Regions from separate parts of the Micromonospora sp. NPDC050795 genome, predicted to be linked through region 1. Evidence: predicted binding sites of a transcription regulator. Region 1 holds the regulator's gene; each other region holds the start of a gene.
The links. The regulator HrcA, encoded in region 1, represses chaperone genes, less so after heat shock. The targets are predictions, from matches to a motif close to GGTTNGCACNCTCNNNNNGAGNGTGCNAACC.
Positions count from the first base shown of each region.

Region 2: the regulator HrcA is predicted to act here: its motif matches at 3,182-3,212, upstream of groL (chaperonin GroEL).
Region 3: the regulator HrcA is predicted to act here: its motif matches at 3,095-3,125, upstream of groES (co-chaperone GroES).

Region 1 is NZ_JBITGE010000004.1:176,192-181,203, reverse strand. It holds gene hemW (radical SAM family heme chaperone HemW) at 1-1,015, shown strand, start outside; gene ACIBEF_RS05845 (DUF4870 domain-containing protein) at 1,083-1,709, opposite strand; gene hrcA (heat-inducible transcriptional repressor HrcA) at 1,935-2,957, shown strand; gene dnaJ (molecular chaperone DnaJ) at 3,033-4,178, shown strand; gene ACIBEF_RS05830 (16S rRNA (uracil(1498)-N(3))-methyltransferase) at 4,180-4,914, shown strand; gene ppk2 (polyphosphate kinase 2) at 4,935-5,012, opposite strand, start outside.
Region 2 is NZ_JBITGE010000003.1:14,491-19,502, forward strand. It holds gene ACIBEF_RS03690 (GNAT family N-acetyltransferase) at 43-981, shown strand; gene ACIBEF_RS03695 (hypothetical protein) at 1,060-1,308, shown strand; gene groL (chaperonin GroEL) at 1,365-2,987, opposite strand; gene ACIBEF_RS03705 (hypothetical protein) at 3,260-4,423, opposite strand; gene ACIBEF_RS03710 (cold-shock protein) at 4,519-4,722, opposite strand.
Region 3 is NZ_JBITGE010000007.1:201,052-206,063, reverse strand. It holds gene ACIBEF_RS09060 (molybdopterin-dependent oxidoreductase) at 1-533, opposite strand, end outside; gene groL (chaperonin GroEL) at 941-2,575, opposite strand; gene groES (co-chaperone GroES) at 2,647-2,961, opposite strand; gene ACIBEF_RS09045 (methyltransferase domain-containing protein) at 3,221-4,417, shown strand; gene ybaK (Cys-tRNA(Pro) deacylase) at 4,428-4,907, shown strand.

The DNA.
Region 1 (5,012 bases):
GGCCGAGCTGAGGCTCGCCGCCCGGGTGCTCGGCGACACTCCGCCGCCCCGGGTCGACACCGTCTTCGTCGGCGGCGGCACGCCCACCCTGCTCCCCGCCGACGACCTGGCCCGCATCCTCGACGGCATCGACAGCACGTGGGGGCTGGCCGCCGACGCCGAGGTGACCACCGAGGCCAACCCCGAGTCGGTCACCCCGGAATCGTTGAAGCTGCTGCGGGCCGCCGGCTACACCCGGATCTCGCTGGGCATGCAGTCCGCCTCCCCGGGGGTGCTGGCGATCCTGGACCGCAAACACAGCGCCGGTCGGGCCACCGCCGCCGCCCTGGAGGCGCGCGACGCCGGGTTCGAGCACGTCAACCTGGACCTGATCTACGGCACCCCGGGGGAGCGTTCCGAGGACTTCGCCGCCTCGCTGGAGCAGGTCGTCGCCGCCGGGGTGGACCACGTCAGCGCGTACGCCCTGATCGTCGAGGACGGCACCCGGCTCGCCGCCCGGATGCGGCGCGGCGAGCTGGCGTACCCCAGTGACGACGTGGCCGCAGACCGCTACCTGGCGGCCGAGGCCGCGCTCGACGCGGCCGGGCTCTCCTGGTACGAGGTCTCCAACTGGGCCCGCACCGAGGAGGCCCGCTGCCGGCACAACCTGCTCTACTGGACCGGCGCGGACTGGTGGGGGCTGGGGCCGGGGGCGCACAGCCACGTCGGCGGGGTCCGCTGGTGGAACGTGAAGCACCCCTCGGCGTACGCCAAGCGGTTGGCCGCCGGGGAGTCTCCCGGCCTGGCCCGGGAGGTGCTCACCGTCGACGAGGCGCACATGGAGGACGTGATGCTCCGGCTGCGGTTGGCCAGCGGTCTCCCGCTGGCGGTGCTCGACGCGGCCGGCCGGGCCGGTGCCGAGCGGGCCCTGGCCGGCGGTCTGCTGGCAGCCGACGAGTACGCCGCCGGCCGGGCGGTGCTCACCCTGCGCGGGCGGCTGCTCGCCGACGCGGTCGTCCGCGATCTGCTGCCCTGAGTGGCCCACCGCTCCCGGATGAGGGACGGCGGTGAATCGGGCCGGCCGGGGGAGCGGCCGGCCCGGTTCACTTGATGAAGGTGGCAGTCATCGGGTAGCGGTACGGGGTGCCCTCATTGGCCTTCATGCCGGCGATGATCCCGAACAGGATCTGGATCACCACGACGGCGATGCTGGGCAGGAAGAGCAGGCACCAGCTCACGAAGAGCAGCACGAACGCGATGATCGACCAGAGGATCTGGAAGTTCAGGGCGGCGAGGGCGTGCGCCCGGACGGTCGGCGACTGCTGGCCGCGGGCCAGGTAGGCGATCAGCGGGGCGACGAAGCCCAGCGGGCCGAAACTGACCAGCGCGCCGAGCGCGCCGCCGAAGTGCGCGACCAGCGCCCAGGTCTTGTCCTCGTTGTTGGCGTAGCCACCGCCGGGGCCGCCGTAGGCCCCACCGGCCGGGTAGCCGCCGGGCGGGGGATAGCCCCCGGGCGGGGGGTATCCGCCTGCCGGAGGGTAGCCGCCTGACGGCGGTTGGTCACCGGTGGGCGGCGGATAGCCACCGGGCGGGGGATAGCCGGCCGGGCCGGGCGCCCCGGAGAGTGGTGCGGTGGGCGGCTCGGCCGACGGGTACGGCCCGGGGGAGGTGGGCTCCGGCGGGTAGTTGCCGGGGTCGCCCGACCCGGGAGGGCGAGGAGGTTCAGTCATGGATGTCACGGTAGGTGCCGGTGGCAACGCCGCACCAGAGCGACTTCGCCTCGCAGTGCGGGCCGATCGGCCCACCAGGGTGTCGTGGGCCGCACCGAAGGGTGGCCGTTGATCATCGCGTGGGCGGGCCCGCCGACGTAGACTGGCACTCGCTACAGTCGAGTGCCAGGACGGCCCGGCCGGCCCAGAGCGCCGGCGGCCGACGTGCGACAGGAGGTGCGGAGGATGGGTCTCGACGACCGGAAACTCGCCGTGCTCCGCGCCATCGTCGAAGACTACGTCTCCACCCAGGAGCCGGTCGGCAGCAAGGCGCTGGTCGAGCGGCACCAGCTCGGGGTCTCCCCGGCCACGGTCCGCAACGACATGGCCGTGCTGGAGGAGGAGGGCTACATCCGGCAGCCGCACACCAGTGCCGGCCGGGTGCCCACCGACCGCGGCTACCGCCTCTTCGTCGACCGGTTGTCCCGGGTCAAACCGCTCAGCCCGGCCGAGCGCCGGGCCATCGAGCGCTTCCTGGTCGGCGCGGTCGACCTCGACGACGTGGTGCACCGCACGGTGCGGTTGCTCGCCCAGCTGACCCGACAGGTCGCCGTCGTGCAGTACCCGAGCCTGGCCCGCTCCTCGGTGCGTCACCTGGAGCTGGTGCCGATCTCCACCACCCGGTTGATGCTCGTCATGATCGCCGACACCGGGCGGGTGGAGCAGCGACTCGTGGAGCTGCCCGGCCCGGTGCCCGCCGACGACGTCACCGACCTGCGCCGACTGATCAACGAGAAGCTCGCCAACGCCCGGCTGTCCGAGACGCCCCCGCTGGTGCAGGCGCTGGTCGAGGAAGCGCCGACCGGTCTGCGTCCGACCATGACCACGCTCGCCACCGTCCTGCTGGAGACGCTCGTCGAGCGGCACGAGGAGCGGATCGCCCTCGCCGGCACCGCGAACCTCACCCGGGGTGGCCTGCTCGACTTCCAGGGCTCCCTGCGGCCGATCCTCGAAGCTCTGGAGGAGGAGGTCGTGCTGCTCAAGCTCATCGGTGAGACCGAGCCGAGCACGACCCGGGTGCTGATCGGCGACGAGAACGAGTTCGACAACCTGCGAGCCGCCTCGGTGGTCAGCACCGGGTACGGCCCGGGCACCACCATCCTGGGCGGCCTGGGGGTGCTGGGGCCCACCCGGATGGACTACCCCGGCAACATCGCCACGGTCCGCGCCGTGGCACGCTACGTGGGCGAGTTGCTGGCCCAGAACTGATTGGTCAGGGCCGATGCGGCCGGCTGCGGCCGCCGACCGGCGCAACGCGAGACGAACATGAGGACACGGAACGCAGTGGCCAGGGACTACTACGGCATTCTCGGTGTGAGCCGGGAAGCCTCCGATGACGAGATCAAGCGCGCCTACCGCAAGCTGGCGCGCCAGTTCCACCCGGACGTCAATCCGGACCCGGAGGCTCAGGAGAAGTTCAAGGACATCAACGCCGCGTACGAGGTCCTCTCGGACGACCGGAAGCGGCAGATCGTCGACCTGGGTGGTGACCCGCTCGCCCCTGGTGGCGGCGGTGCCGGCGGCCCGGGTGGCCCCGGAGGCGCCGGCCCGTTCGTCGGTTTCCAGGACATCATGGACGCGTTCTTCGGCGGTGCCGGAGGTGGCGCCCGTGGCCCCCGGCCGCGTACCCGCCCTGGGGCCGACGCGATCCTGCGGCTCGAACTCGACCTGCACGAGACGGCCTTCGGCGTGGAGGCCCCGATCACCGTCGACACCGCGGTGCTCTGCACCACCTGCTCCGGCGCCGGCACGGCCGCCGGCACGCACCTGGCGACCTGCGAGGCGTGTGGTGGTCGGGGCGAGGTGCAGTCGGTGCAGCGCACCTTCCTCGGCCAGGTGGTCTCCGCCCGGCCGTGCACCGTGTGCCAGGGCTACGGCACCACCGTCCCGCACCCCTGCCCCACCTGCGCCGGCGACGGCCGGGTGCGGACCCGCCGTTCGCTGACCGTCAAGATCCCGGCCGGTGTCGAGGACGGCATGCGGATCCGGCTGGCCCAACAGGGCGAGGTGGGCCCCGGCGGCGGCACCGCCGGCGACCTCTACGTGGAGATCCACGAGCGCCCGCACGACGTGTACTCCCGCAAGGGCGACGACCTGCACTGCCGGGTCACGGTGCCGATGACGGCGGCGGCGCTGGGCACCCGGCTGACCATCAAGACGCTGGACAGCGAGGAGACCGTCGACGTCAAGGCCGGCACCCAGCCGGCCAGCACGCTGCGGCTGCGCGCCCGGGGCGTGCCGCACCTGCGCGGCACCGGCCGGGGCGACCTCTACGTCCACCTGGACGTGCGGACGCCGACCAAGCTCGACCCGGACCAGGAGAAGATGCTGCGCGACTTCGCCAAGACCCGTGGTGAGGAGGTCGCCGAGCTGTCCAAGCAGGGCGGCTTCTTCTCCCGGATGCGCGACGCGTTCAACGGGCACGCCTGAGGTGTCCGCGCCGCTGTTCCTGGTGGAGGCGCTGCCCACCGGCGACGCGCTGACCCTGGACGGCCCGGAGGGGCACCACGCCGCGACCGTCCAGCGGTTGCGCGTCGGCGAGGAGTTGCTGCTCGCCGACGGTCGGGGTGGCACGGCCGCCGCCGTGGTCACGGCCGTCGGCCGGGGCAGCCTGGAGGTCACCGTCACCTCCCGGGGGTACGCGGACGCGCCCGTACCTCGACTGGTGACGGTGCAGGGCATCGCCAAGGGCGACCGGGGTGAGCTGGCCGTGCAGGCGATGACCGAGGTCGGGGTGGACGAGATCGTGCCCTGGGCGGCGTCGCGTTCGGTGACCCAGTGGCGCGGCGACCGGGGCGTACGCGCCCGGGAGAAGTGGGTGGCCACCGCACGGGAGGCGGCCAAGCAGGCCCGCCGGCCGTGGCTGCCGGTGGTGGCCGGAGCACCGGACGAGTCCACCACCACCGTTGCCCGCCGGATCGCCGGTGCCGCCGTCGGGTTCGTGCTGCACGAGGAGGCCGACGACCGGCTCACCACCGCCGAGCTGCCCCCCGCCGGCGAGATCGTGCTGGTGATCGGCCCAGAAGGTGGCATCGCCCCGGCCGAGTTGACCGCCTTCGTCGAGGCCGGCGGGCGACCCGTACGCCTCGGGCCGGCCGTGCTGCGCACCTCCACCGCCGGGGTGGCGGCCCTCAGCGTGCTCGCCGCCCGCCTCGGCCGCTGGTGACCCGTCCGCTCCGCACTCGATCAGGGCCGGGGGAACACCGGCACCACCTCTTCCTCCGGGCCCAGGTCCAGCCCGGCCGGCCCGATGATCTGCGGGTC
Region 2 (5,012 bases), on a different contig from region 1:
CGGGGGTGCGGCTCGACATCCGGTGATCTAGGGTCGGCGACCATGGACGCCGAGATCACCGTCACCGAGCTGACCGCCGACCTGGTCACCAGCGTCGTACAGCTCTGCCAGCAGGCGCTCGACCTGCCCGAGGACTCCGCCGAGGCGGCTTCCATCGTGGACGTGCTCTGGACCCGGGCCGCCGCCGCCGACCGGCCCGTGGTCGGGCTGGGCGCGTACCGAGGTGCGGACCTGGTGGGGGTGCTGATCTGCTCGGTGTCGTCGGTCGAGCCGGGGATCGGGCACGTCGACCTGGTCGCGGTCCTTGCGGATCAGCGGCGTCGGGGCGTCGGCCGGGCGCTGCTCCAGCGGGCCGAGCGGGTGCTCGCCGACCGTGGGGCGACCGAGGTGCTGCTGGCCGGGAACCCGCCGTACTACGCGTGGCCGGGAATCGACGTCCGCTACACGCCGGCGGTCTGCGCCGCCCTCGCGCTCGGCTACCAGCAGGACCGGACCGCGTGGAACATGACCGCGGACCTGTCGTACGACGGGTCGCCGGCACTGCGGTCCACCGAGGCCACGGAGCGGCGGCTGGCCGACCAGGGTGTCACGGTACGCCGGGCGGAGCCGGCGGATCTTCCGGCGCTGACCGCGTTCGCCCGGTCCACCTTCGGCGGAACGTGGGACGGCGAGCTGGCCGGTTCGGTGGGGCGCGCCGACGCCGGTTGCCACCTGGCGGAGCGCGACGGCGAGGTGCTCGGCTTCGCCGCGTACGGGTCGTCCCGGCCGAGTTGGTTCGGGCCGATGGGCACCGCACCGGCCGCGGAGGGGTCGGGCATCGGTGGGGTGCTGTTGCGGCGCTGCCTGCGCGACCAGCGGGCGGCGGGGCTGGACCGGGCACAGATCGGCTGGGTAGGACCGGTGCCGTTCTACTCGGGCAGCGCGGGTGCGCGGATCGAGCGGGTCTTCTTCCTGTATCGGCGGACCCTGTCCGGGGGATAACCGGGGCAAACAGGACATAGATCCATTCGCCCGCATCGGCCAACGACGCCCCCTACCGTTTCGGTAGAGGAGGCAGCCATGACCACGGATGACAACCAGACCGAGGACGGCCCGCCGATCACCTGGAAGCCGGTGGGTGAACTCCCCGGCCAACTGCCGTTCGACCGGCTCGACTACGGCGACGCCGAGCAACTGGCCGAGATGACCACCGACGGCGAGCCGCCGGCGGCCGAGGAGTCGCAGGAGATGGTGGACGCGCCGATCCAGTTGCTTCCGCCGTACAACCGGGCACAGAAGCGGCGCAACCAGCGCCGACTGCCGACCTGACGACGAACGGGGCGGACCGCGTCAGCGGCCCGCCCCGTTCGGTGTCGGAACTGGACTCAGAAGTCCATGTCCCCGCCACCCGGGCCAGCCGGGGCAGCCGGGGTCTTCTCCGGCTTGTCCGCGACAACAGCCTCGGTGGTGAGGAAGAGCGCCGCGATGGAAGCGGCGTTCTGCAGCGCCGAACGCGTCACCTTGGCCGGGTCGATGATGCCCGCGGCCAGCAGGTCGACGTACTCGCCGTTGGCGGCGTTCAGACCGTGACCCGCTTCGAGGTTACGGACCTTCTCCACCACGACGCCGCCCTCAAGGCCGGCGTTGACGGCGATCTGCCGCAGCGGGGCGTCCAGCGCGACCTTGACGATGTTCGCACCGGTCGCCTCGTCGCCGACCAGGTCGAGCTTGTCGAAGGCGGTCTTGCCGGCCTGCACCAGCGCGACGCCACCACCCGGGACGATGCCCTCCTCGACGGCCGCCTTCGCGTTGCGAACGGCGTCCTCGATGCGGTGCTTGCGCTCCTTGAGCTCGACCTCGGTGGCCGCGCCGACCTTGATGACCGCGACGCCGCCGGCCAGCTTGGCCAGCCGCTCCTGCAGCTTCTCGCGGTCGTAGTCGGAGTCGCTCTTGTCGATCTCGGCCCGGATCTGGTTGACCCGGCCCTGGATCTGCTCGGCGTCACCGGCACCGTCGACGATGGTGGTCTCGTCCTTGGTCACCACGACCTTGCGGGCGCGGCCCAGCATGTCGATGCTGGCGGCGTCGAGCTTGAGGCCGACCTCCTCGCTGATGACCTGGCCACCGGCGAGGATGGCGATGTCGGTCAGCATGGCCTTGCGGCGGTCACCGAAGCCCGGCGCCTTGACGGCGACCGACTTGAAGGTGCCACGGACCTTGTTGACCACCAGGGTGGCGAGGGCCTCGCCCTCCAGGTCCTCGGCGATGATCAGCAGCGGCTTGCCCGACTGCATGACCTTCTCCAGGATCGGGAGCAGGTCCTTCACCGACGAGATCTTGCTGTTGGCGATCAGGATGTACGGGTCGTCGAAGACGGCCTCCATACGCTCCGGGTCGGTCATGAAGTAGGCCGAGATGTAGCCCTTGTCGAAGCGCATACCCTCGGTGAGCTCCAGCTCCAGCCCGAAGGTGTTGCTCTCCTCGACGGTGATGACGCCTTCCTTGCCGACCTTGTCCATCGCCTCGGCGATGATCTCGCCGACGGTGCTGTCGCCAGCGGAGATGGAGGCGGTGGAGGCGATCTGCTCCTTGGTCTCGACGTCCTTGGCGAGCTTGGACAGCTCCTCCGAGACGCTCGCGACCGCGGCCTCGATGCCCCGCTTCAGGGCCATCGGGTTGGCGCCGGCGGCCACGTTGCGCAGGCCCTCGCGAACCAGGGCCTGGGCCAGGACGGTCGCCGTCGTCGTGCCGTCACCGGCAACGTCGTCGGTCTTCTTGGCGACCTCCTTGACCAGCTCAGCGCCGATCTTCTCGTACGGGTCCTCGAGCTCGATCTCCTTGGCGATGCTCACACCATCGTTGGTGATGGTGGGGGCACCCCACTTCTTCTCGAGCACGACGTTGCGGCCCTTGGGGCCGAGGGTCACCTTTACGGCGTCGGCGAGCTGGTTCATGCCCCGCTCGAGGCCGCGGCGAGCCTCTTCGTCGAAAGCGATCATCTTGGCCATACGGCGTTGTCCTCCTGGACACTCACGGGCCACCCGAGATGTGTGCCCCGGATGGGCCGCCTGGTGTGCGCACCTAGGGACGTCGCCACCTGGCGACGACGACGTCCTTCGGCCGGGCCGGATAGCCCGCGACGACCGGCCATGTGCTGCCCCGGTGTCTCCACACCGGCACAACCTGGCCCCACCGTCCCGACCGTTGGCACTCACGGTATGCGAGTGCCAATGACTTGTTTAGCACTCTCCCCTGCCGAGTGCAAGCACGATGCCGCCGCTCAGCCGAGTTCCGCGGCCAGTCCAGCGCTGTTCACCGGCGCCTCATGGGCACGCTGCTCGACGTACGTCACCAGCAGACCGATCATCTGCGCGAGATGGGCCGGCAGGGCCAGCACGGCGGTGATCCCGATCACCACCACCGCCCCGGCTGCGGTACCCGCCGAGGAGAACGGGTCCGTTCCGAGCGCGCCGGTGCCGATCCCTTCCACGCCACCGGGGATCAGCGTGCCGACGATCACCGCCCCGGCCACCAGGGCCACCCGTCCGAGCAGCAGGCCGAGTCGGTCGTGGAACATCCGGAACGATCGACCGATCGGGTTGTGCCGTTCGAAGAGATAGACCGGGCCGGCCATGCTCAACGCGAAGGCCAGGTAGATGCCCGGCAGCACGCAGAAGCAGACACCGACGCCGATGAGCAGACTGACCAGCAGGGTCCACGCCCACAGCCCGAGTGCCCGACGCAGGCCGTAGCGCAGCGCGGACTCCAGGCTGGCCGGCTGACCGGCCGCCTGCTGGGTGATCACCCAGGTGCCGGCGGCCCACCCGACGGCCTGCACCAACCCGACGACGAGGCTGCCACCGAGCAGCAGGACCAGGAGGCTCAGTAGTTCGGCGACGAAATTGTCCGGCAGCGCGGGGGTCGACGTCGACCCGGCCTGGGCGGCCCACTTCGCCGACGGGTCCAGCCCGAGGGAGACCACCGAGAGCACCGCCGCGGGCAGCACCTGGGTGAGCAGCATGATCGGCACCAACTGCCGCCAGCCGCGGCGCAGCGCTCCCCCGCACCGGTTGAACCAGCCGCCGATACCCGCGCCGGGTGGCGTGACCAGGGCGTCGTTCGGGTCGGACCCGTAACCGGGCGGGTACCAGCCGACCGGCGGCCCCGGGTACCACGGCTGGCCGCCGTAGGGACCCGACCCGGGCGGGTAGCCCCCGGTGGGCGGGAACGCCCAGCCCTGCGGTGGCGGGGCCGCACCCCAGGCACCCTGGGCGGGATCCCAGCCGGGCGGCGGACCGGCGGGGCCGGAGACCGGGCCGGCCGGGGACGTGCCGGGCCCCCAGCCGGGCGGCGGGCCGGCGTGGCCGGGGCTGCCGGCGGGCGAGGACGGGTCCGGCTCCCCCGACCCGGAGGACGGAGTGTGCGGGGGTGGCTGGTCGGTCATGAACGCTCCTCAGCATCGGCTGGAACGGTTCACGATCTTCCCGGGTGCGCGCCCCTGCCGCAGCCCCGACTCACGGGGCCGATCGGCCAGGAAACTCAGTCAATGACGCGTACGTGCTCTGCCTGTGGGCCCTTCTGGCCCTGGGTGATCTCGAACTCGACCCGCTGACCGTCGTCCAGCGCCTTGTAACCGTCCATCTCGATCGCGGAGAAGTGGACGAAAACGTCCTGCCCGCCGTCGACGGCGATGAAGCCGTAGCCCTTTTCGGCGTTGAACCACTTCACGGAGCCCTGTGCCACTGTGCACTTCCCTCACTCTGCCCGGCGTTGCCTGACTCGGCGCACGGCACGGCCGGACGCCTCGGACCACCGACTAAGCGATCGACGACCGCCATTGAAGAAGGTGACCGAAATCGCACGCTACACGAGGACTGACGGCCGCGCACGGCCACAAAACAGACACACTCCGAGGCGTACCGACGGCGCTGATCGGCCGGGTTCCCGAGCCGCCGGATTCGCCCGCGTCATTGCGAAATGGAAAGACGGTCGCCGGGCGGCCCCGCGATGACGGCGATCGGGCCCAGCTCGTG
Region 3 (5,012 bases), on a different contig from region 1:
CCGACCGCTTCGACCGCCGTCGTCGGCGCGGCGGGAGTCACCGGCACCGGCCCTGCCGGGGACACCGGCACCGACTCGCCGGGCGAGTCCGGCCCCGGACCGGCCGGCGACCCGGGACCCGCAGACGACTCCGGACCGGCCTGTGACCCGGGACCAGCAGACGACCCCGGACCAGCCTGCGACCCCGGACCAGCCTGCGACCCGGGACCAGCAGACAACCCCGGACCAGCCTGCGACCCGGGACCAGCAGACAACCCCGGACCAGCCTGCGACCCGGGACCAGCAGACAACCCCGGACCAGCCTGCGACCCCGGACCAGGGGACGGCACCGGACCAGCAGGCGGGGTGGGTGGTGACCAGGACCAGGGGTCCAGCTCGAACGGTCCGCCGATGAACAGCCAGAGCACCAGGGCGCCGAGACCGGCGCCGACCAGGGACGGCAGCGCGTCGGCGAGGTCAGCACCGGAGCGGGTCAACGCGGCTGCCACGCCGATGGCACCGAACGCGGCGATGCCGGCCAGGCCGAACGCCAGTCGGCGGACCGCCAGTACGCCGAAGAGGGCGGCGAAGCCTCCCAGCAACACGGCCGTGCCGACCAGCAGCGCGATCTTGTCGGCGGTGCCGAAGAGGTCGATGGCGAGTTGCTTCAGCGATTCGGGAACGGCGTCGACGACGACCCCGCCGACCGCGACCAGGGGCGCTGACCGAGGACCGGTCAACACCGCGACCGGTTCGGCGATCCCGATCGCGACGGCGGCGGCGGTGATTCCGGCCAACGCGGCGTACCGCCGTGACGTGGTGCTCATCGGCCCAGTGTGCGCGATCATCTCGCCCGGTCGCCAACAACGTCAGCGTTCGGTAATGACCTGGCCGCCCGCAGGAACGAGCCGGGGCGCACCGCCTCACGGCGGTGCGCCCCGGAACGGGTGTCGCTACCGGATCAGAAACCCGGGCCGTGCTGGTGGCCGTGGCCGTGCCCGCCGGCGGCGGCCGGCTCGGCCTGCTCCGGCTTGTCCACCACGAGGCTCTCCGTGGTGAGCAGCAGACCGGCGATCGAGGCGGCGTTGGTGACCGCGTTGCGGGTCACCTTCACCGGGTCGATGATGCCGGCCTTGACCAGGTCGACGTACTCGCCCTTGGCGGCGTCGAGGCCGTGGCCCCAGTCCAGGTCGGCGACCTTCTGCGTCACGACGTAGCCGTCGTGACCGGCGTTCTGGGCGATCCAGCGCAGCGGCTCGACGAGCGACTTGCGCACGACGGAGACGCCGACCTTCTCGTCACCGGTGAAGCCCAGGTCATCGTCGAGCACCGATCGGATCTGCACCAGGGCGGCGCCGCCGCCGGGCACAGTGCCCTCCTCGACCGCAGCCTTGGTCGCCGCGATGGCGTCCTCGATGCGGTGCTTGCGCTCCTTCATCTCGACCTCGGTCGCCGCGCCAGCCTTGATGACGGCGATGCCACCGGAGAGCTTGGCCAGCCGCTCGGCCAGCTTCTCCCGGTCCCAGTCGGAGTCGGAGGCCTCGATCTCCTTGCGGATCTGGGAGACCCGGTCGGTGACGTCGGCCTTCTGGCCACCGCCGTCGACGATCGTGGTGTTCTCCTTGTCGACCACGACGCGCCGGGCGGTGCCGAGCACCTCCAGGCCGACCTGGTCGAGCTTGTAGCCCAGCTCCGGGGCGACCAGCTCGGCGCCCGTGGAGATCGCGATGTCCTGGAGCATTGCCTTGCGCCGGTCACCGAAGCCCGGGGCCTTGACCGCGCAGACCTTGAGGGTCTTGCGCAGCGAGTTGACCACCAGGGTGGAAAGCGCCTGGCCGTCCACGTCCTCGGCGATGATCAGCAGGGGCTTGCTGTTCTGCAGGACCTTCTCCAGCAGCGGCAGCAGCTCCTCGATCGCCGAGATCTTCTGGGTGGTGACCAGGATGTACGCGTCCTCAAGGACGGACTCCTGACCCTCCAGGTCGGTGACGAAGTTCGGCGAGATGAAGCCCTTGTCGAACTGGAGACCTTCGGTCACGTCCAGTTCGGTGGTGAGCATCGAGCCTTCCTCGACGGTGATGACACCGTCGCGGCCGACGCGCTCCATCGCCTCGGCGATCAGATCGCCGATCGTGGAGTCCTGCGCGGAGATCGTCGCCACGTTCGCGATCGACTCCTTGCTGGTGACCTCGGCGGCCTTGCCGAGCAGCGCCTCGGAGACCTTCATGGCCGCCGCGTCGATGCCCCGCTTGAGGCCGGCCGGGTTGGTCCCGGCGGTCACGTTGCGCAGACCCTCGCGAACCATCGCCTGGGCCAGCACGGTCGCGGTGGTGGTGCCGTCGCCGGCGACGTCGTTGGTCTTGGTCGCCACCTCCTTGACCAGCTGCGCGCCAAGGTTCTCGTACGGGTTGGTGAGCTCGATCTCCTTGGCGATGGTCACACCATCGTTGGTGATCGTCGGCGCACCGAATTTCTTGTCCAGGACGACGTTGCGCCCGCGCGGGCCGAGGGTGACCCTGACCGCGTCCGCGAGGGCGTTGACACCGTGCTCCAGCAGGTGCCGGGCGTCGTCCGAGAAACTCAGGATCTTCGCCATTAATGTCCCTTCGAAGCGCCATTGCCCCGGCCCGGCGAGCCGGACCGGGGCAGTGGCACTGATCGGTTTGCTTACTTCTCGATGACCGCGAGGACGTCGCGGGCGGAGAGCACCAGGTACTCCTCGCCGGCGTACTTGACCTCGGTGCCGCCGTACTTCGAGTAAAGGACGGTGTCGCCGACCTGCACGTCAACCGGAACCCGGTTGCCGTTGTCGTCGACGCGCCCCGGGCCCACAGCGAGGACGGTGCCCTCCTGCGGCTTCTCCTTGGCGGTGTCGGGGATCACGATGCCCGACGCCGTGGTGGTCTCAGCCTCGTTCGCCTGGACCACGATGCGGTCCTCGAGCGGCTTGATCGCAACCTTGGTCGCGGTAGTCACGGGCATACCCTCCTGGGGTACTGGTTTCGTTGCTGGCCAGCGGGGCTGACCAGCGTCAATCTGCCTCATGCCACCGGGCGGTGCCGTCGTCGCGGGTGCCGGTCCGCCTGGCGTGCGCACCCGGGTCGCGAGACCCGGAAGCTGGCACCCTCAGGGTGAGAGTGCTAATCGCAGGTTATTCCGTGGCTAGCACTCCGTCAAGGAGAGTGCCAGCGCGTCGCGCCCCGCCAGCCAAGTTTTCCGAGTCGGACGGGACAATGGCCGGGTGGATCTCGATCAGCTGGCGGCGCTGCGTACCCCCGAAGGGTTGGCCGCGCTCACCGCGGCGGCCGACCTGGCCGGCGGTGATCCACTGGTCGCGGCGTCGGCTCTGCGCGCGACCGGGGTGCCGCCGACCTTGGCCGCGGCGGCGTTGACCCAGGCCGAGTTGCGCCACCGGGCGGTGGGCAAGTTCGGCTCGGCCGCCGCTGGGATGTTCCTCACCCGCCCCGGCCTGGAGCAGGCCACCCGCCGGGTGGTCGCCGACCGTCGGGCCGCCCGGTTGCACGCGGCCGGCGTGCGGACCCTGGCTGATCTCGGGTGCGGGCTCGGGGCCGACGCGCTGGCCGCCGCCCGCGCCGGCATCCGGGTGTACGGGGTGGAGGCCGACCCGGTGACCGCGGCGATGGCCGCCGCCAACGCCGAGGCGGCCGGCCTGGCCGAGCTGTTCACCGTCGAGTGCGGCGACGCGACCGGGTTCGACGTGTCAGGGGTCGACGGGGTCTTCTGCGATCCGGCCCGCCGCGCCACCGGCTCCGGGCGGCGGATCTTCGACCCGCGCGCCTACTCGCCACCGTGGGACTTCGTCACCGGGTTGGCCGAGCGGGTGCCGCGCACCGTGGTGAAGGTCGCGCCGGGCCTGGACCACGCGCTCATCCCGGCCGGGGCGGAGGCCGAGTGGGTCGGCGTGGACGGCGACCTGGTCGAGGCCGCGCTCTGGTGCGGTGAGCTGGCGGAGGTGCCCCGCCGCGCCACCCTCCACCGCCAGCGGGGCACCGAGGCCCACAGCCACCAGCTCACCGGCTCGGGTGCCGCCGAGGCACCGGTCGGGCCGCCGCGTCGCTACCTGTACGACCCGGACCCGGCGGTGGTGCGCGCGCACCTCGTGGCCGAACTGGCCACCGAACTGGACGCCAACCTGGGCGATCCGAGCATCGCCTACCTCTACGCCGACCAGCCGGTCCGCACCCCGTACGCGCGCTGTCTGGAGATCACCGACGTGCTGCCGTTCTCGCTCAAGCGCCTGCGGGCGCTGCTGCGGGAGCGCCGGGTGGGCCGGGTGGAGATCCTGAAGCGGGGTTCGGCGCTCACCCCGGAGCAGCTCCGGCGGGACCTGCGGCTGGCCGGGGACGCGGCGGCGAGTCTGGTGCTCACCCGGGTCGACGGCGCACCGACGGTGCTGATCGGCCGGCCGGTCGACTAGCGTCGTCGCTGTGGCGGGACAGGGCACGCCGGCAACGGCACTGTTGGTCAAGCGCGGCATCGCGCATCGCACCCATCCGTACCGGGTGTCGCCGGACGCCCCGAACTACGGCGCGTTGGTGGCGGTGGCGCTCGGCGTGGCACCGGAGCGCGTGTTCAAGTCTCTGGTGACCGACGTCGACGGCGCGCTCACCGTGGCGGTCGTTCCGGTCACCGGCGAGTTGGATCTCAAGGCTCTCGCGGCTGCGGTCGGCGGCAAGCGGGCGGCGTTGGCCGACCGGGCGCTCGCCGAGCGGGCCACCGGTTACGTACGCGGTGGGATCAGTCCGCTCGGGCAGCGTCGACGGTTGCCCACCGTGCTGGACGAATCCGCGCTGGATCTCCCGACGATCTACGTCTCGGCTGGTCGGCGTGGTTTGCAACTCGAACTGGCCGCGGCGGATCTGGTGGCGCTGACCGACGCCCGTACCGCGTCGTTGCAGACCCACTGACGACAGTCGTTACGTCGACTAGCCCGTGGGATACCCGCGGAGTAACAGTCGCGTTGCTGAATTGTTATCGCTCCCAACAAACTATGGACCTGCGCGGTCTTGTGG